DNA from 3 places in the Mesobacillus sp. ABV4_180 genome. Region 3 is predicted to be linked to each of the others. Evidence: riboswitches for the same ligand, from Rfam matches in the RefSeq annotation. Region 3 holds a riboswitch; each other region holds the start of a gene.
What was found. Region 3 has a riboswitch for S-adenosylmethionine ahead of ACXAEA_RS04520 (O-acetylhomoserine aminocarboxypropyltransferase/cysteine synthase family protein). Riboswitches for the same ligand answer to the same signal wherever they lie in the genome.
Positions count from the first base shown of each region.

Region 1: it holds a riboswitch for S-adenosylmethionine, as region 3 does, so the genes downstream of both, ACXAEA_RS12300 (methionine biosynthesis PLP-dependent protein) here and ACXAEA_RS04520 (O-acetylhomoserine aminocarboxypropyltransferase/cysteine synthase family protein) in region 3, are expected to answer to the same signal.
Region 2: it holds a riboswitch for S-adenosylmethionine, as region 3 does, so the genes downstream of both, ACXAEA_RS13710 (BMP family protein) here and ACXAEA_RS04520 (O-acetylhomoserine aminocarboxypropyltransferase/cysteine synthase family protein) in region 3, are expected to answer to the same signal.

Region 1 is NZ_JBSWTJ010000001.1:2,407,607-2,418,391, forward strand. It holds gene ACXAEA_RS12290 (carbon starvation CstA family protein) at 1-1,044, opposite strand, end outside; gene ACXAEA_RS12295 (M4 family metallopeptidase) at 1,308-2,939, shown strand; SAM riboswitch class I at 3,125-3,234, shown strand; gene ACXAEA_RS12300 (methionine biosynthesis PLP-dependent protein) at 3,389-4,507, shown strand; gene metC (cystathionine beta-lyase) at 4,500-5,675, shown strand; gene ACXAEA_RS12310 (bifunctional homocysteine S-methyltransferase/methylenetetrahydrofolate reductase) at 5,672-7,534, shown strand; gene metH (methionine synthase) at 7,515-10,785, shown strand, end outside.
Region 2 is NZ_JBSWTJ010000001.1:2,691,606-2,702,390, forward strand. It holds gene ACXAEA_RS13705 (ABC transporter ATP-binding protein) at 1-457, opposite strand, end outside; gene ACXAEA_RS13710 (BMP family protein) at 523-1,542, opposite strand; SAM riboswitch class I at 1,735-1,843, opposite strand; gene ACXAEA_RS13715 (polynucleotide kinase-phosphatase) at 2,419-5,010, opposite strand; gene ACXAEA_RS13720 (3' terminal RNA ribose 2'-O-methyltransferase Hen1) at 5,007-6,401, opposite strand; gene ACXAEA_RS13725 (hypothetical protein) at 6,542-7,234, opposite strand; gene ACXAEA_RS13730 (FecCD family ABC transporter permease) at 7,300-8,307, opposite strand; gene ACXAEA_RS13735 (FecCD family ABC transporter permease) at 8,304-9,314, opposite strand; gene ACXAEA_RS13740 (iron-hydroxamate ABC transporter substrate-binding protein) at 9,377-10,297, opposite strand; gene ACXAEA_RS13745 (ABC transporter ATP-binding protein) at 10,248-10,785, opposite strand, start outside.
Region 3 is NZ_JBSWTJ010000001.1:918,333-929,117, forward strand. It holds gene ACXAEA_RS04460 (proline dehydrogenase family protein) at 1-254, shown strand, start outside; gene ACXAEA_RS04465 (YuzL family protein) at 352-483, opposite strand; gene ACXAEA_RS04470 (3-hydroxyacyl-CoA dehydrogenase/enoyl-CoA hydratase family protein) at 738-3,119, shown strand; gene ACXAEA_RS04475 (acetyl-CoA C-acetyltransferase) at 3,168-4,343, shown strand; gene ACXAEA_RS04480 (acyl-CoA dehydrogenase family protein) at 4,411-6,195, shown strand; gene ACXAEA_RS04485 (arsenate reductase family protein) at 6,413-6,769, shown strand; gene gcvH (glycine cleavage system protein GcvH) at 6,823-7,203, shown strand; gene ACXAEA_RS04495 (YusG family protein) at 7,360-7,599, shown strand; gene ACXAEA_RS04500 (hypothetical protein) at 7,687-7,869, opposite strand; gene ACXAEA_RS04505 (toprim domain-containing protein) at 8,064-8,420, shown strand; gene ACXAEA_RS04510 (thioredoxin family protein) at 8,427-8,738, shown strand; gene ACXAEA_RS04515 (SCP2 sterol-binding domain-containing protein) at 8,924-9,265, shown strand; SAM riboswitch class I at 9,354-9,457, shown strand; gene ACXAEA_RS04520 (O-acetylhomoserine aminocarboxypropyltransferase/cysteine synthase family protein) at 9,541-10,785, shown strand, end outside.

The DNA.
Region 1 (10,785 bases), 1.5 Mb from region 3:
TTCTCCTACCGCACCTAAATAACCAACAAACCTCGCATCGGTTTCTTTCTCGAGTTGCTTTGATGAAGTACCTGAAGAAACAAGTCCATGGAAACCTGAAATCGCACCGCAGGCAATGGTGATGAATAAGAGCGGGAACCAGGAGACGTCTGTTGCTGCAGCATTCATGGCTGGTGCAGTCACCTTTGGCTGCAGGAAAATCAGTCCTGCGTACAAAATGAACAATCCAACTACCAACTGATGCGAATTTATATAGTCACGCGGCTGTAAAAGTTTCCAAACAGGCAATGTTGAAGCAATGTAACAGTAAACCATCAGGACTACAATCCAAATAAAGAATGCCATCGATACGCCGTTCAAGCCAAACATGACAGTATTTTCGGCACCGCCAAAATATTTAACCAAATCAATTTGCAATGCAGGTACTCGGCTGGAAAGGATCGCAGCACCATACATTACTGCAAGAGCAATTAATGAAGGAACAAGCATTCCCTTTTTCTTTTTGTAAACTGCATATCCAATCCAGATTGCGAGTGGAATCTGAAGGAATACAGAAAGGACACTTGCCGGGAATTTCACAAATAAGTTTGCAATGACCCAGGCAAAAACGGCGTTAACCATCAAGACCAAGATTAAAATAATGAATAAGAACATGATTTTGGCGCGCTTGCCAATCAATTTGTTCGTAATTGTTCCAACTGACTGTCCCTTATTCCTTACTGAAAGGACAAGAGTACCAAAGTCGTGTACACCTGCGGCAAATACAGTTCCCAGTGTCACCCATAGAAAGGCAGGAAGCCATCCCCAATAAACAGCGATTGCCGGTCCCACTATCGGTGCTGCTCCGGCAACGGAAGTAAAATGATGTCCCCATAGAATCATTTTTTTCGTCGGGACAAAATCCACCCCATCTGAATACTGATGTGCCGGTGTGACGTAATTGGGATCCAGCCGGTAAATCTTCTCCGCTACCCATTTTGAATAAAATCTGTAGCCAATCGCAAAGACACTCATTCCGATAATAGCTAACCATAAAGAATTCATTACATGTATACCCTCCTTTTTATATTAGCTGGTACTACAACTTTATAATAAAAACTTATTATTAGATTAGTCAATTAATTCTGACTACTTTCATTAAAATCCCATTTTTATACAGAGATTCCGTATCACTTACTAAAAAAGTTTCCCAACTGTATAAATCGACAAAACACGACCTTATTGTTGAAATCTTCAGAATAATAATATATAAATATGATAATCTACTAATATTTAGTAGCTAGAATCCCATTTTAGGAGGAGTTCATTTGAAAAAGAAAGTCGTTTCCTTAAGTTTAACAGCAAGTCTTGCAATCAGCGGTTTGGTAGCAGCATCAGGTTTTGCTGCCCCATCAGCAGATGCTAAAACTAAAAATTTTACGAAAAGCCATGGCACTCCAGAATTTGTTGCGGGTAAATTGACAAACCCATCAGCGAAGGCGGCTAAAGATGTAATTCTTGATTATCTTAAAGGTTCAAAAGGAAAATACAATCTTGGCGCCAACGATTCTTTCGTTGTAAAATCTCAGGAAGCAGATGACCTTGGCGGGGACGTTGTCCGCCTTCAGCAAGTGTATAATGGTGTTACTGTTTGGGGATCTACTCTGGTTGCTAAGGTTGATGAAGCAGGAGTTCTTCAAGTATTAAGTGGTACTGTCAGCAAAGAGCTTAGCAGCAAGCTTGTAAAAGCAGCGAACAAGAAATCTCAAAAAGATGCGATTGCCTTAGCTGAAGCTGAATTAGGCTTTAAACCAGCTTATGAACAAACGCCTTCTGCAGAGTTAGTCGTGTACCCAACAGCTGATAAAGCTGTATACGCATACCATGTTACTTTGAACTTTTTAAGCCCTGAACCAGGCAATTATCAATATTTCATAAATGCAGAAACAGGCGATATCATCAATAAATACAATGCAATCGACACAGCAGGTAAAACAAACCCATCTCTGGCTGGTACAAATACTGTAGGATCTGGTGTAGGTGTACTTGGTGATACGAAAACTTTGAACACCCTTCTATCAAGCGGAGCTTATTACTTACAAGATAATACTCGCGGCAATGGCGTATTTACCTATGATGCGCAAAACCGCCAGAGAACTCCAGGTACCCTTTGGAAAGATGCTGACAATCTCTTAAATGCAACGTATGATGGTGCAGCGGTTGACGCTCATTACTATGCAGGTCTGACATATGACTACTACAAAAACGTCTTTAACCGCAATTCATATGACAATAATGGTGCAGCGTTGAAATCAACTGTACATTATGGAAGAAATTACAACAACGCGTTCTGGAATGGACAGCAAATGGTTTATGGCGATGGCGATGGTGCTACATTCATCCCTCTTTCAGGAAGCCTTGATGTTGTTGCTCACGAGCTTACCCACGCGGTAACAGATTTCAGTTCAGACCTTGTTTACCAGTATGAATCAGGAGCATTGAACGAAGCGATTTCTGATATCTTCGGAACACTTGCCGAATTCCATGATAATAACAACCCTGATTTTGAAATCGGTGAAGACATCTATACACCTAACAAAGCTGGTGATGCCCTTCGTTCAATGAGCGATCCGACTAAATACGGCGATCCTGACCACTATTCTGTTCGATATACAGGAACTTCCGACAATGGCGGCGTTCACATTAACAGCGGAATCATCAATAAAGCTGCGTACCTTCTGAGCCAGGGCGGAACACATTATGGAGTGACGGTCCCAGGAATCGGCAATGAAAAAATGGGTGCAATTTTCTACCGTGCAAACACAGTGTATTTTACATCTTCTACGAACTTTAGCCAGGCAAGAGCAGGATTGGTACAAGCCGCTAAAGACTTGTATGGGGCAACTTCTGCAGAAGCAACAGCAGTAGGCAAAGCATTTGATGCTGTAGGTGTAAATTAATAGTTTCCGATTTTAGAAGGGTGGCTCTATTAGGGAATGGAGCCACCCTTCTATTTCTGTACCATCCATTTTCTTAAGTCTATACTGCTGCTTAATTTGAACTTTATTCCTTTAATAAAGTGATTGACATATCCAACAATCACATGTAATATTTAGAGAAATTTAATTTTTTGAAAATTTAATATTTCTTATCAAGAGAAGCTGAGGGTTCTGGCCCTGAGAAGCTTCAGCAACCTTCAACCATTTGTTGAAAAGGTGCTAATTCCAGCAAGTTTTCTAACTTGGCAGATAAGAAGAATGGCTATTTCGTATTAAAGTCTTCTTCTTAAAGAAGGCTTTTTTGTTTTTTTTTCACTCTGCTCAAGGAAGATTTCCTTATAATTCTAAAGCTTATCCTCAAGATTTTCTTGATTAAGAGAAATATAATTTATCAACCGGGAGTGAAAACAATGACAAAAATCGATACGAAACTGGCTCAGCTTGGAAACAGAAGTGAATCTGCAACCGGGGCTGTGAATACCCCCATTTATTTAACTACTGCATACCGTCATGAAGGTATTGGTCAATCAAGCGGATATGATTATATTCGTACAGGTAACCCAACAAGGGAAGTTCTTGAGAAAGCAATCGCTGATCTTGAGGAAGGCGATCGCGGATTCGCCTGCAGTTCAGGCATGGCCGCAATTTGGACGATTCTTTCATTATTCCAGCATGGTGATGAATGGATTGTCTCAAATGATTTATATGGAGGTACTTACCGCCTTCTCGGGCAAGGGTTTAAAAAATGGGGTTTGAATAGTACATATGTAGACATGGGTGATTTGAATTCAATTGAAGCCGCCATCACGCCTAAGACGAAAGCGCTCTTTGTCGAAACACCGACAAATCCATTGATGGAACAGGCAGACATTGAGGCTATTGCTAGGATCGCAAGTACTAATGGACTATTGTTGATTGTTGATAACACCTTTTATACTCCCCTGCTGCAAAAACCATTGTCATTAGGAGCAGATATTGTTATTCACAGCGCTACTAAATATCTTGGCGGCCATAATGATGTGCTAGCAGGCCTAATTGTTGCAAAGGGAAATGACATTTGTGAAGCGTTATTCCTCCACCATAATGGTGGTGGTGCTGTTCTAAGTCCATTTGATTCCTGGCTTTTGATCAGGGGCATGAAAACATTGTCATTAAGAATGGAGCGTCATGAGCGAAATGCAATCAAATTGGTCGATTATCTTCAAAATCATAGTGCTGTAAAGGATGTACTCTACCCAGGCAAAGGCGGAATGATTTCATTCAGGATTAAGTCCCCTTCAATGGTCAATCCATTTTTACAAAGCCTGTCTCTTATCACCTTTGCTGAAAGTCTGGGCGGTGTTGAAAGCTTTATCACCTACCCTGCTACCCAGACACATGCAGATATCCCTGCAGAAATCCGCGAACAGACAGGAGTTTGTGACCGGCTTCTTCGCTTCTCGGTTGGAATTGAGAATACTGAAGATTTAATTGATGATTTGGAACATGCTTTTCAACATGCAGGAAAGGAGGCAAATGTGTATGAGTGATTCTTATACCTTTGAAACCCAACTCCTTCATAACAGGCATAAAGTGGATCCTGCAACAGGAGGAGTCAGTGTTCCAATCCAGCATGCCTCCACATTTCATCAGGAATCTCCAAATACGTTTGGAAAATATGATTACAGCCGCAGCCTGAACCCCACCAGGGAAGCATTGGAGGATATCATCGCTGACCTTGAGGGCGGTTGCCGGGGTTTTGCGTTTTCCTCCGGCATGGCAGCTATTTCTACCGCATTTTTGCTTCTATCAAAGGGAGACCATGTTGTTATATCAGAAGATGTTTATGGTGGCACCTTCCGCATGGTTACCCAGGTTTTGAACCGATTTGGCATAGAGCATACTTTTGTGGACATGACAGACATCGAAACAGTAAAACAAGCGATCCAGCCAAACACTGCTTTATTGTATGTAGAAACACCTTCTAATCCTTTACTGAAGATAACCGACATCCAAACGATCAGCAGGATCGCAAAGGAACAAGGCGCGTTGACTTTTGTAGATAATACCTTCATGACACCGTATCTGCAAAGACCACTTGAGCTGGGAGCCGACCTTGTCCTTCACAGCGCGACTAAATTCTTGTCAGGGCATAGCGATACTGTTGCTGGTCTGGCGGTGGCAAAGGATCAAGATTTGGCAACAAGGCTTTATTCCCTGCAAAATTCCTTTGGAGCTATCCTTGGCGTCCAGGATGCCTGGCTCGTCATGAGAGGAATAAAAACCTTGTCCGTCAGGTTGAATCAATCACAGGAAAACGCTCAAAAGATCGCTCAATTTTTAATAGAAGAACAACAGATTAAAAAAGTTTATTTTCCCGGATTAACTGACCATCCACAACATGCATTGCATCAACTTCAGGCGGATGGCCCTGGAGCGGTGGTTGCGTTTGAATTGGAAGATGAGGCTCAATTAAAGCATTTTATCGAAAAGGTCAAAATTCCTGTCTTTGCCGTCAGTCTTGGTGCAGTAGAGTCCATTCTTTCTTACCCGGCAAAAATGTCCCACGCTGCCATGCCTGAAGCTGAACGCAAAAAACGCGGCATAAGTAACGGATTGCTACGCTTATCTGTTGGCCTGGAGAGCGTGGAAGATCTGATTGTAGATTTTAAACATGCTTTACATTCTATCAACTCTCAAAAGGAGCGAATCCGATGAGTTTCCTCAAACGTTTGGAAAATGAAATCTTAATAGCCAATGGCGCAATTGGTACCCTCCTCTATTCATATGGTGCAGGCACTTGCTTTGAAGAGCTGAATGTTTCACAACCTGATGATATTGTTCGTATTCATAAAGCTTACATTAGTGCTGGTGCAGACCTGATCCAGACGAATACGTATGCAGCGAATTATATAAAACTGGAACGATATGGACTTGAGGATCAGGTGAAAGAGATTAACAGCTCTGCAGTACGACTCGCCAGACTTGCAGCTGGTAAGGAGGCGCATGTCTTAGGAACCATAGGCGGTAACCGCGGCATTAGGCCATCTGCGATACCAATTGAAGAAATCAAGCGCAGTTTCAGAGAACAGCTGTACTGCCTTCTGCTAGAGGAAGTCGATGGAATTTTGCTTGAAACCTTCTATGATATGAAAGAAATAGAAACAGTGCTTGCTATTGCCCGGAAAGAAACCAGCCTTCCAATCATTGCACAGGTCTCCCTCCAGGAAATCGCCATCATGCAGGACCAAACCCCTCTACAGGAGGTTTTTCATAGAATGGAAGATTTGGGAGCTGACATTGTTGGCCTTAACTGCCGCCTTGGCCCCCACCATATGATTTCAAGCCTTGAACAGATTGAGCTGCCAGCAAAAGCTTATCTTTCTGCCTATCCAAATGCTGGTTTACCCGCTTATACTGATGGCAAATTCCATTATGAGGGTACTCCTGAATACTTTAAAAAATCTGCCCGCAGCTTTCGTGATCAGGGTGTTCGCCTGCTCGGCGGCTGTTGTGGCACAACACCAGAACATATCAAGGCTTTTTCGGATGAGTTAAAAGGACTTAGTCCTGTCAGTGAGAAAAGTATTAAAAGAAAAAAAACGAAGGTGGCGGTCAGCTCACCTGATGTGTCAAGACCTGTCCCCCCTTTGCATGAGCTTGTAAAAAAACGCCCATCTGTAATTGTCGAGCTTGACTCACCCCGAAAGCTTGATACGTCCCGTTTTTTCGAAGGAGCAAAAGCTTTGATGGATACCGGTATCGACGCGCTGACACTCGCTGATAATTCGCTTGCATCTCCAAGAATTTCGAATGCGGCGATTGGGCACCTCGTTAAAGATAAAATTGGTCTGCGTCCTCTTGTCCATTTGACATGCCGTGACCGCAATATCATCGGTCTCCAATCCCATCTGATGGGTTTGCATACCCTGGGACTCCATGACCTGCTTGCTGTAACCGGGGACCCAGCACGAGTCGGGGATTTCCCTGGAGCATCCTCCGTATTTGATGTTTCATCGTTCGAACTGATCGAGATGATCAAGCAGTTCAATGCTGGTCTCTCCTATTCTGGCAAAGATTTAGGTCAAAAAGGGGCATTTTCGGTTGGTGCAGCGTTCAATCCAAACGTCAGGTCAATAGAAAAGGCAGTACAGCGGATGGAAAAGAAAATAAATGCAGGTGCCGATTACTTCATAACCCAGCCTGTTTACTCGGAAAAATTGCTTTTGGAAGTCCATGAATCTAAAAAGCATCTTGATGTCCCTGTCTATATCGGACTGATGCCGCTGACCAGCAGCCGAAATGCGGAGTTCCTGCACAATGAGGTGCCAGGCATCAAGATTTCACAGGAAATTCTCGACATCATGGCGAAATTTAATAACGAGCCTCTCCAGTCAAAAAGAGAAGGCATTGCAATCACAAAAGGACTGATTGAGGCTGCAGCAGAACTTTTTAACGGAATTTACTTAATCACACCGTTTATGAACTATGAGATGAGTGTTGAGTTGTCCACTTATGCTACCGAATACAGCAGCCTTCTATTGAGGAGGAAACAGAATGTCAACCTTGTTAACTGAACAGATGAATAAAAAAATCCTGATCATGGACGGTGCTATGGGGACGATGCTCCAGCAGGCAAACTTGACTCCAGACGATTTTGGCGGAGAAGAATATGATGGCTGCAATGAAATCCTTAATCTCACAGCCCCGGAAGTAATCGAGAACATACATCGGGCATATTTTCAGGCAGGAGCCGATGTTGTAGAGACAAATACATTCGGTGCAACAAGTCTGGTCCTGGATGAGTATGGTTTAGGTAATAAAGCATATGAAATCAACAAGGCGGCTGCCCTTATTGCAAGGAAGGCAGCTGATGAAGCGTCTTCCCCTTCGACTCCCCGTTTTGTCGCGGGTTCGATGGGGCCTACGACAAAAACGCTAAGCGTAACAGGCGGAGCCACCTTTGAGGAGATGTCTGCGGCGTATGAAGAGCAGGCTCTTGGCCTGATCGATGGCAGTGCAGACCTGCTTCTGCTTGAAACAAGCCAGGATTTGCTCAATGTGAAAGCGGCTTATACTGGAATTCAGCGTGCAGTTCAGCTAAGAGGCAAAGAAATTCCACTAATGATATCAGCTACGATCGAACCGATGGGCACAACACTTGCCGGACAGTCGATTGAAGCATTCTATATATCTGTACAGCATATGAACCCAATCGCAATCGGATTGAATTGCGCAACCGGTCCAGAATTCATGCAAGATCACTTGCGTTCACTTGCCACCCTTTCCACTTCTGCAGTCAGCTGTTACCCTAACGCAGGCTTGCCTGATGAGGAAGGTCAATACCATGAAACGCCTGAAACGCTTGCTCAGAAGCTTTCTCATTTTGCCGAGGAAGGTTGGCTGAATATCGTTGGCGGCTGCTGTGGCACAACCCCTGACCACATCAAGGCAATTTCGGAAAAAATGCAGGATTGCCGGCCCCGAAAGATTGAAGAAAACAGGCTGCATATGGTTTCTGGCATCGAACCTTTCATTTATGATGATCCGACTCTGAGGCCGATCATGGTTGGAGAACGTACGAACGTAATTGGCTCACGCAAATTCAAACGTTTGATTTCAGAGGGGAAAATCGAAGAAGCGGCTGAAATTGCAAGGGCTCAAGTAAAGAACGGAGCCCATGTCATCGACATCTGCCTGGCAGACCCGGACCGAGATGAGCTCCAGGATATGGAGCAGTTTATTCAGGAAGTCGTCAAAAAGGTTAAAGTTCCTCTGGTCATTGATTCAACTGATGACGATGTGATCGAAAAAGCCTTATCCTATTCCCAGGGGAAAGCGATAATTAATTCGATCAATCTGGAAGATGGCGAGGAGAGATTTGAGTCAATTGCCCGTCTGATTCACAAATATGGCGCTGCAGTCGTTGTGGGAACGATCGAGGAATCAGGCATGGGAGTTACGGCTGATAAAAAGCTTGAAATCGCCAAGCGATCATACGATCTGTTGGTCAATAAATATCAAGTTCCGGCTCAGGACTTGATTTTTGATCCACTCGTCTTCCCAGTGGGCACCGGGGATGAACAGTATATTGGCTCAGCGAAAGCAACTGTTGACGGAATCAGAATGATAAAAGAAACCTTTCCTGAATCGCAGACGATCCTTGGAATAAGCAATGTTTCCTTTGGCCTTCCACCGGTTGGCCGTGAAGTGTTGAACTCAGTTTTTCTATATCATTGCACCCAGGCAGGGCTTGATTATGCAATTGTCAATACAGAGAAACTCGAACGTTTTGCGTCGATCACTCCAGAAGAAGTCAAGATGGCAGAAGAATTATTGTTCAATACAACCGATGAATCACTTGCGGTATTTACAGATTTTTACCGAGATAAAAAGAAGGAGACAAAAAGCACACTCCCTGATATGACACTTGCCGAGAGGCTGGCCTACTATGTGGTGGAAGGGACAAAAGAAGGCCTTATCCCTGATCTCGCTGCTGCTCTCGAGACCTACCCTGCCCCGCTCGAGATCATAAATGGTCCGTTGATGGATGGGATGAAGGAAGTTGGCAGGCTTTTCAACGACAACCAGCTGATTGTCGCGGAAGTTTTACAGAGTGCTGAAGTGATGAAAGCTTCAGTTTCTTATTTGGAGCCTTACATGGAGAAGAATGATTCAACATCCACAAAGGGTAAGGTGCTTCTAGCTACAGTCAAAGGAGATGTGCATGACATCGGCAAAAACCTGGTGGATATCATCCTAAGCAACAATGGCTATGAAGTTTTAGATCTTGGAATCAAGGTAACTCCAAATACTCTTATCGAGGCAATTAAAAAAGAAAAGCCGGATATTGTCGGCCTCTCAGGGCTGCTCGTCAAATCGGCACAACAGATGGTCCTAACCGCCCATGATATGAATCAGGCGGGAATCGATGTTCCAATTCTTGTCGGTGGTGCCGCATTATCAAGAAAGTTCACCGATACCAAGATTGCTAGAGAATACAATGGACTGGTGCTGTATGCAAAGGATGCCATGAACGGCCTGTCAATCGCCAATCAGCTGCGGGAATCGGATGGATATGACCAACTCGTTTCTGAACAGAAAGCGAAACAGGAAGCCGCTTTGCATAAAGAGGTTTTTACGACTGGTAATAAAACAGCTACAGCCGTTCTTGAACGACCTAAAGCTATTGTGAATGCGCCTGTGTATATCCCGCAGGATACAAAACGTCGTCTGTTGAAATCCTATTCCCTTTCCCATATTGAACCTTATATCAATCAGCAGATGTTAATAGGCCATCATTTGGGTTTAAAAGGAAAAGTTGAAAAATTGCTTTATGAAGGAAATGAAAAAGCAGTTAAGCTTGCCGATATCGTCCAATCTCTAATGAGAGAAGCGAAAACAAACAGATGGATTAAGCCTGCTGCTGTATACCAGTTTTATCCGGCTCAATCAGAAGGAAATAAGCTTCATATTTTTGATCCTAAAAGTCCGGATCAAATAATAGAAACATTTGAATTCCCTCGCCAGGAGGTTTCCCCTGGATTATGCCTTTCTGATTATGTACGCTCTGTCAGTGATAAAGAAAAGGATTATGTCGGATTGTTCGCGGTCACGGCAGGTTCAGGTATACGTCAGGCAGCTGAACAACTGAAAAATGAAGGAAGATTCCTCGAAAACCATGCCCTGCAGGCACTTGCACTCGAGACAGCAGAAGGATTTGCAGAACTGCTCCACCGGCAGATGCGCGATCTTTGGGGATTTCCTGATACTCCTGATATGACAATGAAAGACCGGTTTGCCGCCAAGTATCAGGGCCAGCGTTTCT
Region 2 (10,785 bases), 1.8 Mb from region 3:
TGAGGATTTCAATCCGCTGCTGCTCCCCGATAGAACACTCGCCTGTTTTACGTGAAGGGTTAACCGAAATCCTGTGTTTTTCTGCAAGCTGACGGACAGCTTCAGCTGCTCCCTTTCGGTTGAAAAACCCAAAGGTGCGCGGCTCGCGGCTAATGACGATATTCTCTGTCACTGTAAAATCGGGGTAAAGCATGAAGTGCTGATGAACCATGCCAATTCCATGCGCAATCCCATCCTGGGGGCCTGAAAATCTTACTGATTTCCCATCAAGCAGAATGTCTCCGCTCGTCGGCTGTTCGAGTCCATAGAGCATTCGCATCAACGTCGTTTTACCAGCGCCGTTCTCCCCAACAATTGCGAGTACTTCCCCTTTTTTTAGCTTAATTGATACGTCGTCGTTAGCAAGGAAATCACCATATTTCTTGGTCATAGATTTCATTTCTAAGCGATAGGTCATTGCCTTCCCTCCCCGGTACAAATGGAAACCGACTACAAGCGCAGTCGGTTCATTTTTTTCTCAAATTAATTGTTTAATGGATTTTTAATTACTTTTTTACCAGATATGATTTCATCATGAAGAGCTTTGACTTTGTCGATGACTTCCTGGCCAACGAATGCGTTCAAAGGTGTCTTGCTTTCATGAGTCACATAAGTCAAACCCACACCCTTATCTTTAAGACCATACTCAACGATTCCAGCTTTAAAAGTACCTTCTGTAAATGCTTTTACCGTTTCGTAAGCTGCTGCGTCCGTACCCTTCAGCTGTGAAAGTACGACATGCTCAGGGTCTACTTCTGTGCGGTCTACGTCCTGGCCTGCTGTGAAGAATCCTTTTTCTTTCGCTGCTTCAAATACTCCAAGGTCACCTACAGCAGCTGCTCCTGCAATGAAATCTGCTCCTCTTGAAGCCTGAAGGAAGGCTAATTCCTTCGCTTTTGCAGGATCTGTGAAGCTGCCAACATAGTTTACAAGAAACTCAGCATCCGGATTTGTCTCTTTCAAGCCTTCTTCAAAAGCCACTGTCCATTTCTTTAAAAGCGGAATGTCCATTGCAGCTACCATTCCTACTTTATCTGTTTTAGTTGACAGACCAGCCGCTGCACCAAGCAAGTAAGCTGCCTCATATTCTCGGAAGTTGACACTTTGTACGTTCGGTAAATCTACAATCGTATCAATAATCGCAAACTGTCGCTCCGGGTTTTCAGCCGCTACCTTTTTCAATGCATCCTCCGATTCGAAAGAAGAAGTGATGATCAGGTCATAATTTTCCGCAACAGCTACACGAAGGTTTTCTTCAATTGCTGAGTGATCAGTCGATTCAATTGTCTTTACTTCCACGCCAAACTCTTTTGCTGCTTTTTTTGCTCCCTCATCCATCTGCTGGAAGAAAGGGTTCACACCAATTTTCTCTGGCAGAACAAGCGCGATTCTCTTTTTGCTTTCTTTTCCTTCTCCATCCGCCTTTTTGGAAGACTCGTCAGCTCCACAGCCTGCCACTAGAAGAACTGCTAAAATTGTAAACAACGCCAAAAGTTTTTTCATGATGATCCCCCTAAAATTAATGTTCGCTTATTATATTTTCTACATTACTAGATTAATTGATTCTTAGCTTGAATACAACAAAAAACGTATATTAATTTCAATACCACCAACAATGTTCGTGTTTTTGTTGTTTCCTGCAATTAAAAAACCTCTTCCCAGGGAAATAGGAAGAGGTAAATAAACCAGCACTCTTCCTCATCTTTCAGAACAATGTGTTCTGCAGGATTTGGCACCATTCTATTTTGGTAATAGCGGTTGCCGGGCGTCATAGGGCCAGTCCCTCTGCCTCTCTTGATAAGGAAATCCATTATGTAGTTTTTTACATTAGTAACATAAAAATAAAATAAACTTAGAATTCATTATAACCAATATATCATAAATAGCAATATGTTTTTAGAAAAATCAGAACAACACTTATAAACTGTGATACATACGCAAATCCAGTTCATACCTTGCCGTCATTTCTTCTCTCATGAAATTCATCCTATTTGACAATTATCTTTTGAACGATAGAGTTTAACCTTAAACGTATTACATCAAATCTTATAATATGACAGTACTCTTAACCTTCAAGTTTCCAATCTTCTTCGAGCACATATATTCTTTTAATGTGACCGTACATCGGGCTTCCTTCTGACTTCGGGCACATAATTTCATTTTATGTTACCGTCATCCGGGTTTCCTCGAGACTTCGGGCATATAATTTCATTTTATATGACCGACATCCCGGGTTTCCTCATGACTTCGGGTACATCCACCTTGTCATATTTGCCCATATCAATAATCCCCCCTTTTAACCGCTCATTCGCTCTCCCACCCACAACCAAATCCAAACAAAAAAGCTGCCGGGCACAAGTCCCAACAGCCTCGTTCTCCCTACAACCGCGGGTCGACAGGGTCTTTTTCCATTGCCAGGGTGGCAAGGACGCATTCATGTACTCTCTCGATGGATTCTCCATTTACGAAGCGGCGGATGCCTTCGATTCCCAGCGCAAATTCCTTCAGCGCGAGCTTCTGCTTTTTGCCTGTATTGCGTTTTTTCAGCCTGCTTAGGTTTTCGGGGTGCAAATAGTCCATGCCGTAAATGATTCTCAGGTATTTTCTGCCTCTGACTTTGATCGCTGGCTGGAGCAGTTTCCCCTTGCTTCTCGTGATATAATGCTCAGGTTTGATGACGATTCCTTCGTGCCCGTCCTCGGTCGTCTCTTCCCACCACTTGATCACTTCCGCCTCACTCGATGAGTTGTCGATGATTTTGTATTCGGTGGCGACAAACAAGCTTGAATAGCTGGCGAACTCATGGTTCATTTTCATATGCCATTCATGCGTTTCATCGAAGAACGTCCTGTTGCTATGGGCCAGCACATGGAAAGGAGCGATTTGGATATCGTCAAGATTGACGACATCCCAGCAATACCCTTGAAAAACCTCTGCGAACTCTTTGGCATTGTTCAATTTTTCATTGTATTCTTCAAGCCATCCAGACAGAGCAGGATTATCCTTAGCTGCATCAGCTAATTTATCCTGCAACATAGCCCGATCCATCATCGCATTCTCGGCAACATGGGCATACTGTTTGCTGATCAGGTCCTTTGCCTTCAAGTTCCATGGCATGATTTCGGCATCGAGCAGAACGTAATCGGTCTGATGCTTGGTAAAATAATCATTGTTGTGCAAATCATCATTCAGTTTGCGGACAATCTCCAGCTCAAGATGGTTCTCGAAAAACTGCCTGCCGGTTCTTGTATAAATCGTACCTAACGTCTCTATTCCAATGTGTTTTTTCGCTGAGGCATGGTCCTTGAACAAGAACAGAATGCCGCGGCTCCCCATATGCTTTTTTTCCGCGACCATTTTTTCAATGCCGTTGCTTCGATAATACTCAATTGCCTCCAAAGGATGTTCCAGGTATATTTCCTTGGAGGATGGCGACGGTGTCGGACTCATGGTTGGCGGAATATAAAGCAGCTGTTCAATCGGGATTGTATGGTGAGAAACCGTATCAATCGCTGGCTTGACTGTTTCTGCCGGAACCGCTACCTCGCCAAACTCCTCGGTTAGCACGGAATATCCATGAAGGAATTTGCCGATATTCGGCTGATTCAGACGCTTTTGCTCCCACTCAAGAAGCGGATTATCAGGTACTCCTGAATAATCTGCTTTCGCCTGTACAGCGACAATCTGGGTTTCCGGGTAACGGAGGGCAGTAAGCTTCCCGCCGAACACGACGCCCTGATCAATGTTGAGGGTATTATTCATTTTCAGCGGCTGTGGCTTAGGGTCATGACCCCAGACAATCAGCTGGTTAGTCCGGTGTCCGATGAACCAGTCTTTCCGCACCGGTTTTCCTTTTTCATCAAATCCATCAGTATCTCCATAGCGGCAAAAATCACTGACATCATCCGATTGTTTGCCTATATATTCATCCTTGATTCCAGCATGTGCACATACTACTGCAGGAATGCCATTCTTTTTCAGAATATAATGGGAAGGCGACTCAAGGAGGAAATCCTTCAGCTTACTTTTCCACTCTGCTGCCGCTTCAGCTCCATGCTCTTGTTCATACTGCAAAAATTCCTTCTCAACCTTTTCATCTCCATGTGAAATGGTTACTTTCCGGCCATCAAGCCATCTGGCAATCTTCCAGCCATGGTTGCTGTCAATCATATATGCCAGTTCTTTTTCAACATGCCTGTAAAAGAACATCATGCTCTTAAGGGATTCTGGCCCCCTGCTCATCACATCCCCAATCGACAGGAACTTCCTGCCTTCAGGGTGCAGATAATACTCTTCACCATTTTTTTCATAGCCGAGTTTTTCCAGCAGTTCAATCATTTCATCATAGCAGCCATGGATATCGCCGATGATGTCAATTCCAGTACCAACTTCCAGTTCCAGCGGATTGGTGCGTCTAGTCAACTCAATATCGTCGATTTCTTTTATAAAATGTAATGACCTTATGCCTTCTTTTTTCATGAAACGCTTTTCCCGAGTGAAAACCTGGTATTGCTGCTTGATACGTCGTCTGCCGCGCGGATTATCGCGTTGTTCGTCCCTTTCAAGCAATACTTTTTCAGGTACATCAAGAACGATTGACATGATTGGGACATGATGATCCCTGGCCATCGCGATATACCTCTTTCGATCGTCAGGCTGCAGGTGGGTCGCATCCACAAAGGTAAGCTTGTTCAGCCTGCACCTTGCCCGAATCATACTGTCCATCATGTCAAAAGCTTCCTTTGAAATCATGCTGTATTCATCAAATAGAATGTCTGCTTCTTGCTTTGGCACATTCCGAAAATCCACGAATTCCTTATCACTGACAAGCATGCGGAATTGATCGGAACTGACCACCTCAGAAGGAGAGATTTTACCTTCCTCCTGCCATTTATTAAGCAACGTCGTTTTGCCGCTGTTTGATGGTCCAACGAGCAAAACAATACCTGCATGAGGCAATGCGATTCTCATTCTTTTGCCTCCTTTCTCTTAAAAATACACATTTGCGTAGGAAAGCCGAATTCTTCGTGCTCGTCGCCTATACCGCTAAAAGTCAACTCGTACTCACCTTCGCTATTTCTCGCATTGCACCATTCCGTGAACTCTGCCCTTGTCCACTCAAAACGGTGATCATCATGCCTGAATTCCGTATCCATTCCATAAAGGGCATTGTATTCCTTATTCGGAGTGGTCACAAGAAGATTCTTTGGACGGTATTCATGAAGGATGGTCCCAAAAACCTTTGGAAGCCGAGCCTCGTCGATATGTTCAATCACTTCGCATAAAATCATGACATCCTTGCCCTTCAACCGCTCGTCATAGTAAAAAAGCGAACCCCATAGCTGGGTCGGCTTGATTAAATCGGCCTTGTCATCTGCCTGAGCGAACCGTTCCATCGCACGGATCGAAGCTTCTTCTGAAGGTTCGACAGCGAGAATTTCTTTGACTCCGTTGATGAAGCCTAATCTGGCGCTCAGCTTGCCCTCACCAGAACCGAGGTCGACGATGCTTTCCTTATCTGCAAGTTCCCTCACCGTGTCCACTATTTTTTCATAGCGCATGTCGTTAAGTCGGATTTTTTTCTTTTCCTGAATGGCAGCGGCTTTTTCCTGGCCTTCAACCAGAGCGTTTTTATCTTTAGTATCTTTATCCTGACTTTCAACCAGTTCGTACACAACTTTGAATCGCAACGCATGTTTCATGATAAAGGATTTCTGAGGGTGGTCATCAAGCCAGCCTTCTCCATAGCGTTCGAGTTTCTCAATCTCTTTTTCATCTATATAATAATGCTTGTAATTGTCCAGCACCGGGATGAGCACAAATATCTGCCTCAAAGCCATCTGCAATGTCGTTTTGCCTTTAAGTGCAATGAACCTCGCGGAGCTTTTCGATTTAAGTGTGAAATCATAATTGATATCAGGGCGTGTGATACCAACGTTGAATCCTAGTGGTTCAAATAGCTCAAGGATTTGCTGATCCGATAGGCCTGAAGAAACCGGCCCGAAACTTAATTCCAGGTCGAATCGATGCTTTACCCACTCGACGTAATCCTCCTTCGGCTGCCCATTCAACGCGGTCCCAAGGGCAGTTCTGATCAGTGATATGAAAATACTGCTCACTGCAAACTCCCGATCATTTATGTAATGGGTAATATCATATTGATTACCTTGATTTTTCACCAGTTCAAGAGAGTCTGGAGCAACAAACACAGTCGCTTCTACCTCCCGATCAGTAAACATGCTGAAAAACAGCCTCACAGCATGGCCTTTTTGGTGTCGTTCATAGACATTATGAGGGTTTTTCGCCAACAAATGTGAAAGAACCTGGACATTCTCCCCAAAAGCCCGAATCGTTAACTGCATAAAGCACCTCTTTTCGATCATTTCCTGAATTTAATATATCATTTACCTATTTGTTATGGAACAGACACTGGGGAGTGATATGTAGGAAGGCACAAAAAAAGCGTTAATCCGGAAAGGAAAACGCATTTTTTAACTTTGATTTATTTAGGAGTCTGTATAGAATTTGCAATTTCAACTAATACCTCTGGTGTAACTATTTCGGATACTCTTTTATCCACACTAAGAATATATTGCCACCCATCACTTTCAAAAACCAACAAGTTAAAGCCAGAAACATTGGTATACGTTGCTTCGTTACCGTTCTTTAGTTTAAAATTGCTTCTTTCTCTCATTGGAATCTTGTGACGAACCTGCCGAATATCCATTTTGTAATGGTTTTTTGGAGAGACTTCATTTATGAACACGATTTTTAAAGAGTCATTGATCTCTCCTTCTAAATCATTGAACCTTCCAAATATATGTGTGAATACTAAGGGTGGAACTCTCATTGGAAGTTTTATATCCTGTTTAATGTGCTGTTCAAATTCTACTACAGCCTCCTCGACCGTTTTGTATCCAAGTTCCGGGAAAACTTCTTCTAAAGGACGGGATTCATGGGTGGCTGCTTGGACTGGTCCACAATTGATAATCGTAATGATAACAACCAATGTGATTGAAAACACATTATTCATTTCATCACCCTCATTAAGATTTTGGTTATTTTCCCCAATGGTATTTACACCTATACTTAAAAGAAATTGAGGTGACCCTAATTCGGTTTTCCGCCCAACACCGGGCACATAACCGGTATTTATATGACCGGTTTCCAGATTTCCTCGCCACTCCGGGCACAAACCTACTCTCTAACAGCCTCAACAATAAAAAAAGCTGCGGGCACAAGGCCCAACAGCCAAATCACTTATTTCCGAAGCAACAAATAAACAAAGTACGGCGCACCAATCAACGCTGTCATAATTCCTGCCGGGATTCCTTCTGGTTCTAGCAGGTTACGTCCGATTGTGTCTGCGAACAATAAGAGCCATCCGCCTAACAGCACTGCGATTGGCAGGAATAGTTGGTTTCGCGGTCCGATCAACGCTTTTGCGAGATGCGGGGCCATCAATCCGATGAAGGCAATTCCTCCTGTGACCGACACTGCTGAAGCAGCCAAAGCTACAGCTGTCAAAAGCAGGACGATTCTTTCTTTTTCAAGGGATACTCCGACTCCAATGGCGACAGGTTCACTCAAACCAAGAAGGTTCAATCGATTTGCTTTATAAAGCGTGAATGGAATTAGAACAAGAATCCACGGCAACAGCGCCCAAATGAAAGGCCAGTCTGTTCCCCAAATATTCCCCGCAAGCCAGCGAGCGATGAAATCGACTTTCTCTCTTTCTGCTGCGGAGATGATGACAATCATTGCTCCTGACAGGGCCATCGAAAATCCGATACCCACTAGGATTAACCTGACGGGCTGCAGTCCGCTACCTTTTTTATAGGAAAAAAGGTAAATAAGGACCGCTGTCAGCAGTGCTCCAAAAAATGCGACAACTGGAAGCATATAGGCAAACGCAGCGGCATCAATCGGGAAGAACAGAAAGAATACTGCGATTCCGACTCCTGCTCCGGAGTTAATTCCGATGATTCCCGGATCCGCTAAATCGTTTCGCGTTAATCCCTGCAAAATCGCACCCGAAATCGCCAGGGCCATCCCTGCTAAAAGCGTCACAACAATACGCGGCAATCGGATCGAAAACAGGACAAACTCTTCTTTAAAAGTACCTCCGCCAAATATCGTCGGCAAAATCCGATCGTATGACACGGAGGAATAGCCCAAGCCCAGGCTTCCAACGATTGTAAGTAAGATTAAGATGAACAAAATCGTGACAATAAGTCTTTGTTTTTTAATAATCGACGGATGTATCATGAGAAGCTCTTCCCTCCTTTATGGACAATGAACAGGAAGAAAGGCAAACCCAGCAAGGAAATAATCGCAAAGATTGGCGTCTCGTATGGAGCATTGATAGTTCGCCCGATTGTATCAGCAATCAGCATGAATGAGGCTCCAAACAGCGCTGACATTGGCAGCACAAATCGATAATCCGTACCAACAATCATCCTGACAATATGGGGAACCATTAACCCGATGAACGCCATATTTCCAACGAGCGCAACAGATGCTCCAGCTAAAAGGACGATCACAAAAAATAACACCAGCTTGATTAAAGTCGTTTTCTGACCTAGTCCGACTGCGACCTCTTCACTTAAGCTTAAAATTGTCAATTGTCTTGCAAAATAAAAAGCAACGAGCATCCCTGCCAGGATAAAAGGAAGAATGAACTTCAACTGAGTCCATGAAGTGCCCATCAGGCCGCCGGCTGTCCACATCGACACATCTTTTGAAATTTTAAAATACAGTCCGATTCCTTCCCCAACTGCAAACAAAAAGGCGGAAACGGCTGCCCCTGCCAGGACAATCCGTAAAGGGGAAAATCCCCCCTTCCTCATCGCCCCAATTCCAAACACAAGAACCACGCCAACTGCTGCTCCGACAAAACAAACAACAGTTATCGCGATATATCCGGCACCTGGACTGAGGGCCATGATTAATGCCAAAGCAGCGTTTGCACCGGCAGTCAGGCCGAGCAAGCCAGGGTCAGCCAGTGGGTTTCTTGTCAACCCCTGCATGATGGCTCCGGATATGGATAGTGCTGCACCGACAAAAATGGCCGCGACCTCTCGTGGAAGCCGGATTTCCCTGATCATAGTGATCGTGTCTGTTTTCGCAGTTGAAGTAAGAGCCAGCCAGATTTCTTTTACCGAAGTATCAGCCGCCCCGAATACCATGGCTGTCAGGAAGCAGGCGATCAAAACGAGGATCCCCGCCACGAACTTAATAATAAGCATGGAGAGCGAGCTAGTTTGGTTGTTCATATGCATCTCATCTTTCTGATAGCAAGAAGAGGAATTCCGTTTGAGAATTCCTCCTGCTTATTTTATTTTCCTAGAAATGATTTTTTAAAGAATTCAAGCTGATATTCAAGTGTTAGTGGATCGTTGAAATAGAACTCTTTCGCATTCACTTCGAATACCTGATTATTCTTGACTGCAGGGATATTCTTGTATGTTTCTGTCTGCTGGAAAGATGTATCTCCTTCTGCATTTTTGCTGAAAATCACATAGTCACCAGCATATTCAGACAAAACTTCTGGAGAAATCGCATAGTAACCAGGTTCAAGAGCGGCTTGCTTCACTTTTTCAGGCATATTCAATTTCATTTCCTGGTAAAGGATTTCTGTACCCCTTGCCCAGTTGTCTCCGAACACATATAGTTCTTTGTCGAAGTTTTCGATAACAGAAACGGTAGCATCTTCACCGATTTTCGCTTTGATTTCTTCGCCAGCAGCTTTTGAATCTGCCTTGAAGTTATCAATCCATTCTTGCGCTTCTTTTTCCTTATTCAAAAGCTTACCGACTTCAAGATGCTGAGTCAGGTAGTCCAGCTTGCCGTATGTAAAAGTTACAGTTGGCGCGATATCTTTCAGTTTATCCACATTTTTAATCGTAGAAAGACCAATAATCAAGTCTGGATCTAATTCAATGATTTTCTCCAGATTTTCATCCGTCACTTCTTCCACGTCCTTCAATTTTTCAAAGCGCGGGTTCATTTTTGACCATGAGTCAACTCCCACCATATTTACATCAAGGGCCATCACATTCCCGGCGAAAGAAGAAAGGACGATGACTCTTTCTGGATTCGCAGGTACTTCAACAGCACCACCTTCAGATTGGTAGGTAATTGTTTTAGGCTCATTTGCTTCCTTTTTCTCGCTTGATTTCTCTGTAGTATCTGCTCCGCCACAGGCGCTAAGCAAGAGCACTAGCATTAGCAGGAATGGCATGATTAATTTCTTCATTTTCTTCTTCTCCTTTAAGTAAGTTATAGGTAATGCAAATCGGTTTACTTGTACGGGGATCTCTCCCGATCTCCGCATCGATTTGGAATACTTCCCGAAGGACTTCTTTGTTGATCACTTCTTCACATGTTCCAGTTTTTACAATATTCCCTGCTTTCATAGCGACCAGATGATCAGCGAAACGAGCAGCATGGTTTAAATCATGCAGCACCATGACAATCGTTCTGCCTTGCTCCTGGTTAAGCTTTTGCAAAAGCTCAAGAATTTCCAGCTGATGAGCCATGTCCAGATAAGTCGTTGGTTCATCAAGGAAGATCATCTCTGTCTCCTGCGCTAGAGCAAGTGCAATCCAGACTCGCTGCCTCTGCCCGCCGGACAAGGAATCAACTGGTTCGTACTTATAACTAGCGGTTCCCGTCACCTCGAGAGCCCAGTTGATGACGTCAAGATCCTTTTTCGTCAGCCTGCCGAAACCTTTTTGATAAGGA
Region 3 (10,785 bases):
TTGCATCACACGATGACAACATCATCAATTTCACAAAAGAATTCGCAAAAGCGAATAACATTCCTAACAGCCAGTTCGAATTCCAGATGCTTTACGGCATCATGCCGGAAAGACAGCTCCAGCTTACAAAAGAAGGCTACACAATGCGCGTGTATGTACCTTTTGGCACAGACTGGTATGGTTATTTCATGCGCCGCCTTGCTGAGCGTCCAGCCAACGTCGCATTTGTCCTTAAAGGAATGTTCAAAAAGTAAAAGGATTCAGGCTGACATAGGTCAGCCTGTTTTTCTTTTGGATCAGAAAAACGTCTGGCATTTGTCCGGTTTGACCAAGCTGCCTGCGCTTTTCAAATTATTTCTTATACTGGCTGTTCTGGCTGTTTACTTTTCCTTCGCCGCCCTGTCCCATTGAAGGGCCGGCATTGCCTTTGACACTCGCCGCGCTTACGCCCGCCTTTGATGGATGCTTCTTCATTTTTGCCATCATCATACCTCCATGTTTTATGAAGTTAATAAAATTGCAGCCTGAAGACCGCTCACTTAGATTGCCCATTTGGCAAAGTTTCAATAGGGGTTGTAAAATTCAAAAAATTTTATTTTTTCCGCACCTTATTATTGCGTAAATTTTTTAAATATTTTATAGTAGGTATTAACAGAACTCATTTATATGCATATTTTTTTTGGTGCAAAAATGAATGAGTATTCATTCAAAAAGAGTCAAAGGGGGAGAAAATTTTGATGCGACATATACAAAAAGCAGCGGTACTGGGTTCAGGAGTCATGGGATCAGGGATTGCGGCACATCTGGCAAACATCGGTATCCCGACATTGCTGCTTGATATCGTACCTCGGGAATTAACGGAACAGGAAAAAGCAAAGGGTCTGACGCTTGAAGATAAGCAGGTTCGCAACCGGATCAGTGCAGGTGCACTGCAAAAGCTGTTAAAGCAAAAACCGGCACCTTTGGCCTCCAAGAAAAATCTTGCACTGCTCGAAGCGGGCAACTTTGAAGATGATATGGAAAAGCTTAAGGATGTTGACTGGGTAATTGAAGTAGTAGTCGAAAACCTTGATATTAAGAAGAAAGTTTTTACAGAAGTAGATAAATACCGCAAGCACGGTAGCATCATCAGCTCAAACACCTCAGGGATCTCAGTAGAGGCCATGGCTGAAGGGCGCTCCGAAGATTTCAGGAAGCATTTCCTGGGCACTCATTTCTTCAACCCGCCGCGCTACCTGAAACTGCTTGAAGTCATCCCAACTAAAGATACAGATCCTGAAGTTTTGGCTTTCGTGAAAAATTTCGGCGAAGACCAGCTTGGCAAAGGTGTTGTTGAAGCGAAGGATACACCTAACTTCATTGCAAACAGGATCGGAACTTATGGATTGCTGGTAACAGTAAGAGAAATGGTAAAGGGTGGATACAGTGTAGGGGAAGTTGACTCCGTAACCGGACCAATGATCGGACGCCCTAAGAGCGCAACATTCCGTACACTGGATGTAGTCGGACTTGATACATTCGCTCATGTTGCGAAAAACGTTTTCGACCAGGTTGATGGCGAGGAAAAGGAAGTATTCGAAGTACCGGAATTCATGAAGAAGATGCTTGAAAACGGCTGGTTTGGCAGCAAGTCAGGTCAAGGCTTCTTCCTTAAGCAAGGCAAGGAAATCCTTGAATTGGATCCGCAAACATTGGAATACGGACCGCGCAAAAAGTTGAAAACTGCCTCAACTGAAATGAGCAAGCAGGAAAAAGGACTTGCGAATAAAATGAAAGCGCTTGTTTATGCGCAGGACCGGGCAGGCGAGCTGCTATGGAATATTTTCAGTCCGGTACTTGTTTACTCTGCGGATTTGCTTGGGGCCATTGCAGACGATATCGTCGCAATCGACCGTGCGATGAAGTGGGGATTTGGCTGGGAAATGGGACCTTTTGAAGCGTGGGATGCCCTAGGTGTGGAAAAGGCAATCAACAAAATGGAAGCCGAAGGAAAGACCGTTCCTGCCTGGGTGAAGGAAATGGTTGAAAAAGGCTTCACTTCTTTCTACAAGGAAGAGGAAGGCAAGCTGAGCTATTACCACAATGGCGAATATGTCGCTGTTGAAGAAAACCCGAAGGCCATTAACCTGAAGCTTCTGAAAAAGCAAAATGGCGTGATCAAAAAGAATGGCGGAGCAAGCCTGATCGATCTTGGCGATGGCGTCGCCCTTCTGGAATTCCATTCCCACAGCAATGCGATCGGTCCGGATATCCTGCAGATGATCAACTTCGCGATTGATGAAGTTGAAAAGAACTTCAAAGGACTTGTTATCGGCAACCAGGGCAAAAACTTCTCGGTTGGCGCCAACCTTGCAATGATCCTGATGGAAGCACAGGATGATAATATCTGGGATCTTGATATGGTAGTCCGCCAGTTCCAGCAGACGACAATGCGAATCAAATATTGCTCAAAGCCAGTCGTAGTCGCTCCATTTGGCATGACACTTGGCGGAGGAGCTGAAATGTGCTTGCCAGCAGCCCATATCCAGGCATCAATGGAGACTTATATGGGACTTGTTGAAGCAGGTGTCGGCCTGATTCCAGGCGGCGGCGGCAACAAGGAGCTTTACATCAAGCATCTTGAAGGACTGCCAAAGGGCGTTGAGTTCGACCTGCAAAAAGTGGCAAACAAAGTCTTCGAAACAATCGCGATGGCTAAAGTCTCCACTTCAGGTGAAGAGGCACGCGAAAATAATTTCCTGAACGAAGCAGATGGCATCAGCGTGAACAGCGACCATCTTTTATATGATGCCAAGCAGGCCGCACTGAGCTTATATGAGAGCGGTTATAAAGCTCTAGTAAGAAGAAAGGTGCCTGTGACGGGCGAACCGGGATATGCAACATTGCTTCTTGGAGCCCAGGCGATGCACCTGTCAGGATATATTTCAGAGCATGATATGAAAATTGCGAAGAAGCTTGCATATGTCATTGCTGGAGGTAAAGTGCCATACGGAACAGAAGTTGATGAGCAGTATCTGCTCGATCTTGAAAGGGAAGCATTCCTCAGCCTTGTGGCAGAACCGAAATCACAGCAGCGCATGCAGCACATGCTTGTAAAAGGCAAGCCATTACGCAACTAGTAGATTGATATTTTTAGATAGAACATCCAAGGAAAGAGAGGGAATGAGATGAGAGAAGCGGTAATTGTAGCGGGAGCCCGAACTCCGGTCGGTAAAGCAAAAAAGGGAACTCTTGCGAACGTCAGACCTGATGACCTGGGGGCTCTCGTTGTAAGGGAAACTCTTAAACGTGCAGGCAACTATGAAGGAAATATCGATGATTTGATCATCGGCTGTGCAATGCCAGAGGCAGAACAGGGATTGAACATGGCACGGAATATCGGCGCACTGGCCGGACTGTCCCATGAAGTGCCAGGAATCACCATCAATCGTTATTGTTCTTCTGGACTGCAGGCGATTGCAAATGCATCAGAAAGAATCATGCTAGGCCATGCAGACACCATCATTGCCGGAGGAGCAGAATCGATGAGCCTTGTCCCGATGATGGGCCATGTAGTCCGCCCGAACTCGAAGCTGGCTGAAACGGCTCCACAATATTATATGAGCATGGGACACACCGCGGAGCAGGTCGCTATAAAGTATGGGATCTCCCGTGAAGACCAGGATGCTTTCGCAGTAAGGAGCCACCAGCGTGCAGCAAAAGCAATCGCTGAAGGCAAGTTCTCAGACGAAATCGTTCCAGTTGATGTCACGATCCGTTCTGTAGGGAAAGACAACAAACTTGTTGAAAAAACAATCCAGTTTAAACAAGATGAAGGCGTCCGTCCGGATACCAGCATTGAAACGCTTGCGAAGCTGCGCCCTGCTTTTTCGGTAAGCGGATCAGTTACCGCGGGTAACTCATCACAGACAAGTGACGGGGCAGCAGCGGTCATGGTCATGGATCGTGAAAAGGCTGAATCTCTTGGATTAAAGCCGCTTGCGAAATTCAGGTCATTCGCCCTTGGCGGAGTTCCGCCTGAAATCATGGGAATCGGCCCTGTAGTCGCAATCCCAAAAGCCCTGAAGTTAGCAGGACTTCAAGTATCAGATATCGGCGTGTTCGAATTGAACGAAGCATTCGCTTCACAATCGATCCAGGTAATCCGTGAACTTGGCCTTGATGAGGATAAAGTAAACGTCAACGGCGGTGCGATTGCGCTTGGCCATCCACTGGGTACAACTGGTGCGAAGTTGACTCTGTCCATCATTCACGAAATGAAGCGCCGCAATGAACAGTTCGGTGTCGTAACAATGTGTATCGGCGGCGGAATGGGCGCAGCTGGAGTATTCGAATTATTATAAAACGAACTTTAAATAAAATTCTGGAGGGGCTTAGGCTCCTCCCAAAAATGGATAGGAGGAACAAACAATGAGTAACCAAACAGAAAAGCTTGTAAAAGGCGGCAGCTTCTTAATTGAAGATGTATCTTATGACCATGTCTTCACTCCAGAGGATTACACGGATGAGCATAAGATGATCGCAAAAACAACTGAGGACTTTGTTACAAACGAAGTATTGCCACAAGTTGAGTTTATCGAACACCACGAATTTGACCGCACTGTAAAATTGTTAAAAGAAGCTGGAGAGCTTGGCCTTCTTGGGGCAGATGTTCCAGAAGAGTACGGCGGATTAAGCCTTGATAAAATCAGCTCCGCTCTGATTGCCGAGAAAATGTCTGTTGCTGGCGGATTCTCAATCTCCCACGGTGCCCACGTAGGAATCGGTTCACTTCCAATCGTGCTTTTCGGAAATGAAGAGCAAAAGCAAAAATACCTGCCTGCATTAGCGACTGGTGAACAGCTGGCTGCATACGCCCTTACAGAGCCAGGTTCAGGATCTGACGCTCTTGGTGCGAAGACAACAGCCAAATTGAATGCAGAAGGAACTCACTATGTTCTTAATGGTGAAAAGCAATGGATCACGAACGCTGGCTTTGCTGATGTATTTGTTGTTTATGCGAAAATCGATGGCGAACAGTTCACGGCTTTCATTGTTGAAAGAGAATTCCCAGGAGTATCAGTCGGCGCTGAAGAGAAGAAAATGGGCATCAAGAGTTCATCGACTCGTACATTGATTCTAGAAGATGCACAGGTTCCGGTTGAAAACCTTCTTGGCCAGGCTGGAAAGGGCCACCTGATTGCATTCAATATCCTGAATATCGGCCGATACAAGCTTGGTGTAGGTGCAACTGGCGGAGCGAAGCACGCGTTTGGCCTGACTGTGAAATATACGAACCAGCGTCAGCAGTTCAAAACACCAATTTCCCAGTTCAATCTTACAAAAGAAAAGCTTGGCACAATGGCTGCAAAAATCTATGCAACTGAAAGCTCCGTATATCGTACAGTAGGTCTGTTCGAAGAGAGAATGAACCAGCTTTCAGAGGAAGAAATCAACAATGGCAAAGCAGTTGCTGATTCAATTGCCGAGTACGCAATCGAGTGCTCAATGAATAAAGTGTTCGCTACGGAAACGCTTGATTATGTAGTAGATGAAGGTGTACAGCTCCATGGTGGATACGGCTTCATGCAGGAGTATGAAATCGAGAGAGCATACCGCGACTCAAGGATCAACAGAATTTTCGAGGGAACAAACGAAATCAACCGTCTGCTGGTGCCGGGAACATTCCTGCGCAAAGCAATGAAGGGTGAGCTTCCATTATTGCAAAAAGCACAGCAGCTCCAGGAAGAATTGATGATGCTTATGCCTGAAGAGCCGGGCGATGAGCCGCTTGCACAGGAAAAGTACCTTGTAAAGAACGCGAAGAAGATCGGCTTGCTTGCAGCGGGTCTGGCTGCACAGAAGTTCGGCAAGGCGTTGGAAAAAGAACAGGAAATCCTCGTGAATATTGCGGATATTATTTCCAATGCATATTCAATGGAATCGGCCGTTCTCCGTACTGAAAAGGCAATCGCAAAAGAAGGACTGGAAAAGAGCAAGCAAAAGCTTCTTTACACTCAAATCTTCTGCCAGGAAGCATTCAATGAAATCGAGCGTGACGCAAAGGAGACTCTTGTGGCAACAGAAGAAGGCGATGCACTTCGAATGCTGACTTCCGCATTGCGTAAATTCACAAGACACACTCCAATAAATGTGATCGCGAAAAAGCGTGAAGCTGCAGAAAAGCTGATCGAAGCAGAACGTTTTGTAGTTTAATCCAATTTGAATCATACGCTCCTCTCGTTTTCGGGAGGAGTGTTTTTTAAATTTTTTTTGTTCTGGAAGGATTTTTGCGAATTATGTTGAAATAAGTAATGGATGCCAAAATTATTGGTGGAACTAGACACGGAATGTTAGTATTTTGCCGCCTTAATATGTTACTATCCGTTTAGAGGGTTTAATAAATGGGATACTAGCAAAGGGTGGTGAGAAAATGGCAAACACGTTTTATTGGTACCCTAAATGCGGCACTTGCAGAAATGCAAAGAAATGGTTAGAACAGCATAATGTAGAGTTTAATGAAGTACATATTGTTGAAAACCCGCCTTCCCAATCCGAGCTAAAAGAATTGCTTGAAAAAAGTGGCCTGGAGATCAAGAAGTTTTTTAATACTAGCGGGATGAAGTACCGTGAACTGGGCTTGAAAGACAAAATCAAGACAGCATCGGAGAGTGAGCTTCTCGAACTGCTTGCTTCAGATGGAATGCTGATCAAACGCCCCCTCATGACAGACGGGGAAAAGGTAACTGTGGGCTTTAAAGAAGAAGAATACGAAAAAGCCTGGCTGTAAATTTGGTCCCATCGATATTAATCGATAGAGATATACAATTGGAGGGATAGTTAATGAATACACCAAAAGAGTTGCGTTATTCTGAAGAACACGAATGGGTAAAAGTTGAAGGAGAACAGGTTCGCGTAGGTATCACTGATTTTGCTCAATCTGAGCTTGGCGACATCGTATTCGTCGAACTTCCTGAAGTAGGCGATGAAATCACTGCTAATGAGCCATTCGGAAGCGTTGAGTCCGTAAAGACAGTATCCGAGTTATATGCGCCACTTAGCGGCAAGGTAGTAGCAATTAATGAAGAGCTTAACGACAGCCCTGAATTCGTAAACGAATCTCCATACGAAAAAGCATGGATGATCGTGGTAGAACCAGCTGACAACAATGAAGTTGACAAGCTTATGACTCCAGAGCAATATGAAGAAATGATCAAAGAATAAGATACTTTCAAGACGCCTTGAGAATCAGGGCGTCTTTCATTTAGGAGCATTTTATCCAGTAAGAATCCCATATCGGACTCCTTGTTATTTCCATCACTTCTAATCAGAATTTCGGACAAACTATAGATACCGATGAATGAAAAAGGGTGGGAAATCATGACGCTGAAACAAAAAAAGCTGGACATCACTGACCGGGTAACAGGAAAATTGGAAAATGGAGAAGTTCAACTCTATCTTGAAAATGAACCAATCGGGAAGATCCAGCTTCCAGATGGAATTAAACTTGAATTGGGTCATCATTATGTGTCTGAACAGAATAGGATTTACCAGCATGTATCAGTGCCGGACCAATCAGAACCTCGGTATACTGATTGTGATGAAGGCGGCTGGTGTTAAGCAAAAGCAGCGGCCGGCCATGTCGCTGCTTTTTTGTTGTACACCTGGAAATTATAAAATGGTTTAGTTGTGGATAATTACATTTGGTTATCTTAATCCAGCTTCAGCGCGTAGCCCCTCGAGAAGTTGTCTAGTTTCGCCTCCTAGAAACTCCGAAACTTCAACTCCGCCGGCAGAAGCAATAAGCGCTTCTTTGTCGGAGTTTCCAGTTTCTGCGTTTCTGGACAGTCGGCTATACTTTTCGATTTCGGTCCGCTCAGGTGAAGTCAAAGAACGACTTCACCGGTCGGCCCTCCAGCGCTTGTCGGGGCTGACCAAGGCGCTTGCGCTTTCTTATATGCTAGTCTTAATTTTTGCATTCTAATTCAAAAACAGTGACAATAGAAATATGTACATACCAGCACAATTTATTTAATAATGTTTATAATGTTGTAAAGCAATTATTATCTGGTGCATAGGTGGTTATGGCGATGGACGAAAATCACAAGGTGATCATAGTGGAAGGCTCGTCAGACAAGAAGAAAGTGCAAGCCGTGCTAAAAGAATCTGTTGAAATCATCTGTACAAATGGGACGATTGGTGTTTCGAAACTCGATGAACTAATTGATTCCCTTTTTGATAAAGATGTATATATCCTTGTGGATGCGGATGCATCCGGTGAAAAACTGCGAAAGCAATTTAAACGGGAATTTCCCGAAGCCAACCATCTCTACATTGATAAAATGTACAGGGAAGTTGCAACGGCACCGGAAAACCATCTAGCTACAGTTTTAATTGGAGCAAATATCGATGTTCATACAGAGTACTTAGAAAAAGGATGACTGTAGATGAAAGATTGGACAAAGGCCCAATTGGAAGCTTTCTTAGCAGAAGGGGAAACAGGGTATCTTTATTTTTACACGCCAATGTGCGGAACCTGCCAGGTAGCAAGTAAGATGCTATCGGTGATCGAGCAGTTGCTTCCTGAAATGCCTTCGGGAAAGGCCGATTTAAATTACCTGCCTGATATGGCAGAGCGATTTGAAATTGAAAGTGTTCCATGCCTTATTGTTTTAAATAAGGGAGAGGTGCAGGAGAAAATCTATGCCTTCCAATCCGTCCCGTATCTTTTTGACAAGCTTAAAAGGTTAACAGTCTAAAGGATCAGCTTGATTTCTTTTGACATATTTCTCGGGAAATGAAGGACAATGCCGAAAAACAATTGGCATTGTCTTTTTGTGTATTTCTACTTGCGAAAACCGCATATTATGAACTATTTGTCGAAGGATTTATAGAGGTCTTTCCCCTGCTTTCAAGGAATATGTAAGACAGGGAGTTGATCGGTATGTACGAACGAATCGAAGAGTTTATGAATGAAATCCACACGAAGAAGCATATGATGGAATTAGTCAAAAAACTGGACCTTTGTTTGAAAATCGAGGCTGAAACAGGTGATTTCCACCTTGTTTTTAAAGACGGGAATGTCACATTTGCAGATGGATGTGACAAACAGACTGATATTCAGGCAACAATCTCGGGGAAGCATGAATTCCTGATTCAATTATTAGATGGCGAAATCAAACTCCGCCAAGGGGTGCGATTAAATTACTTTTATTTAAATTGTCCATTTCGATCCCAGTTGCTTATCGAATCAATCTTCTACCTTGCAAGGCCGATACCTGTATAAAATTTTATCAGAAAAATCAAAATAATATTTGACCAGTGATCTGCTGCGTGCTATTATCACTTTAACGCAAAAAAACTCCAATTGAATATTCTTATCCAGAGAGGCGGAGGGACTGGCCCAATGATGCCCGGCAACCGGTTGTGAAACACGGTGCCAATTCCAGCAGAGTGTATGGCTCTGAAAAGATAAGGAGAGATGATAAATGAACCTCTTCTTTAAGAAGAGGTTTTTTTGTATCAGCTTTCCGTAATTATTTTTTGAATGGAGAGATGAAAATGGCGAATGAACAAAAGAACTACAAAATTGAAACTATTGGGGTTCATGGAGGACAGTCACCGGACCCAGTTACTGGTGCCAGGGCGTTGCCTATTTATTCGAGCAATGCATTTCAATTTGAGAACACAGACCATGCAGCGGATTTATTTGCTTTGAAAGAGTCAGGTTATATTTACTCAAGGATACATAACCCGACTGTGACAGCTCTTGAGGAAAAAGTTGCCCTCCTTGAGGGGGGAGTTGGAGCCCTTGCGCTTTCAAGCGGCATGGCTGCCATCACACTGTCGATTCTCAATGTTGCGCATGCTGGTGATGAGGTCGTTGCAGCTTCCAACCTTTATGGTGGAACCTATAATTTATTTGCTGTTACACTGCCAAAATACGGCATAAAGGTTCATTTTGTTGATCCTGAAAACCCGGAAAACTTTAGGAAAGCCATTACTCCTGACACAAAAGCTGTCTTCGCGGAAACAATCGGGAACCCTAGTTTAAGGGTTTTGGATATCGAGGCTGTCGCTGACATCGCCCATGAAGCCGGCGTTCCGCTGATTATAGATAACACGTTTGCAACTCCATTTCTATGCCGTCCGATCGAACATGGAGCGGACATTGTCATCCATTCCGCAACGAAATGGCTGTTAGGCAATGGTACCGTCCTTGGCGGCATCATTGTGGATGGAGGTAAATTTGATTGGAAGTCTCCTAAATTCCCGGGTTTCAACGAACCTGATGGAAGTTATCATAATATCGTGTATAGCGAAGCCATTGGAGCTGCTGCATACATTGTAAAGGCCAGGGTCCAGCTTCTCCGTGATCTCGGGCCATCTATTAGCCCTCAGAGTGCTTTCCAATTCAATCTGGGAATTGAGACATTGCATGTCCGCATGAAGGAGCATGTCGCAAATACCCAAAAAGTCGTGGACTATCTCGAGTCGCATCCTGCGGTTACCTGGGTCTCTTACCCTGGCCATGATTCTCATCCTGATAAAGAGCTTGCTGAACGGTACCTGCCAAAAGGGGCTGGAGCCGTAGTCGTTTTTGGAATAGAAGGAGGAAGAAAGGCAGGTGCGACGCTGATCAATTCTGTGAAATTGTGGTCCCACCTCGCGAATGTTGGCGATGCAAAGAGCCTGATTATCCATCCGGCAAGCACGACCCACCAGCAACTGGACGCGGATGGGCTGAAGGCGGCTGGCGTACCGGAAGATTTAATCCGCCTCTCCGTCGGCATTGAAAATAGTGAT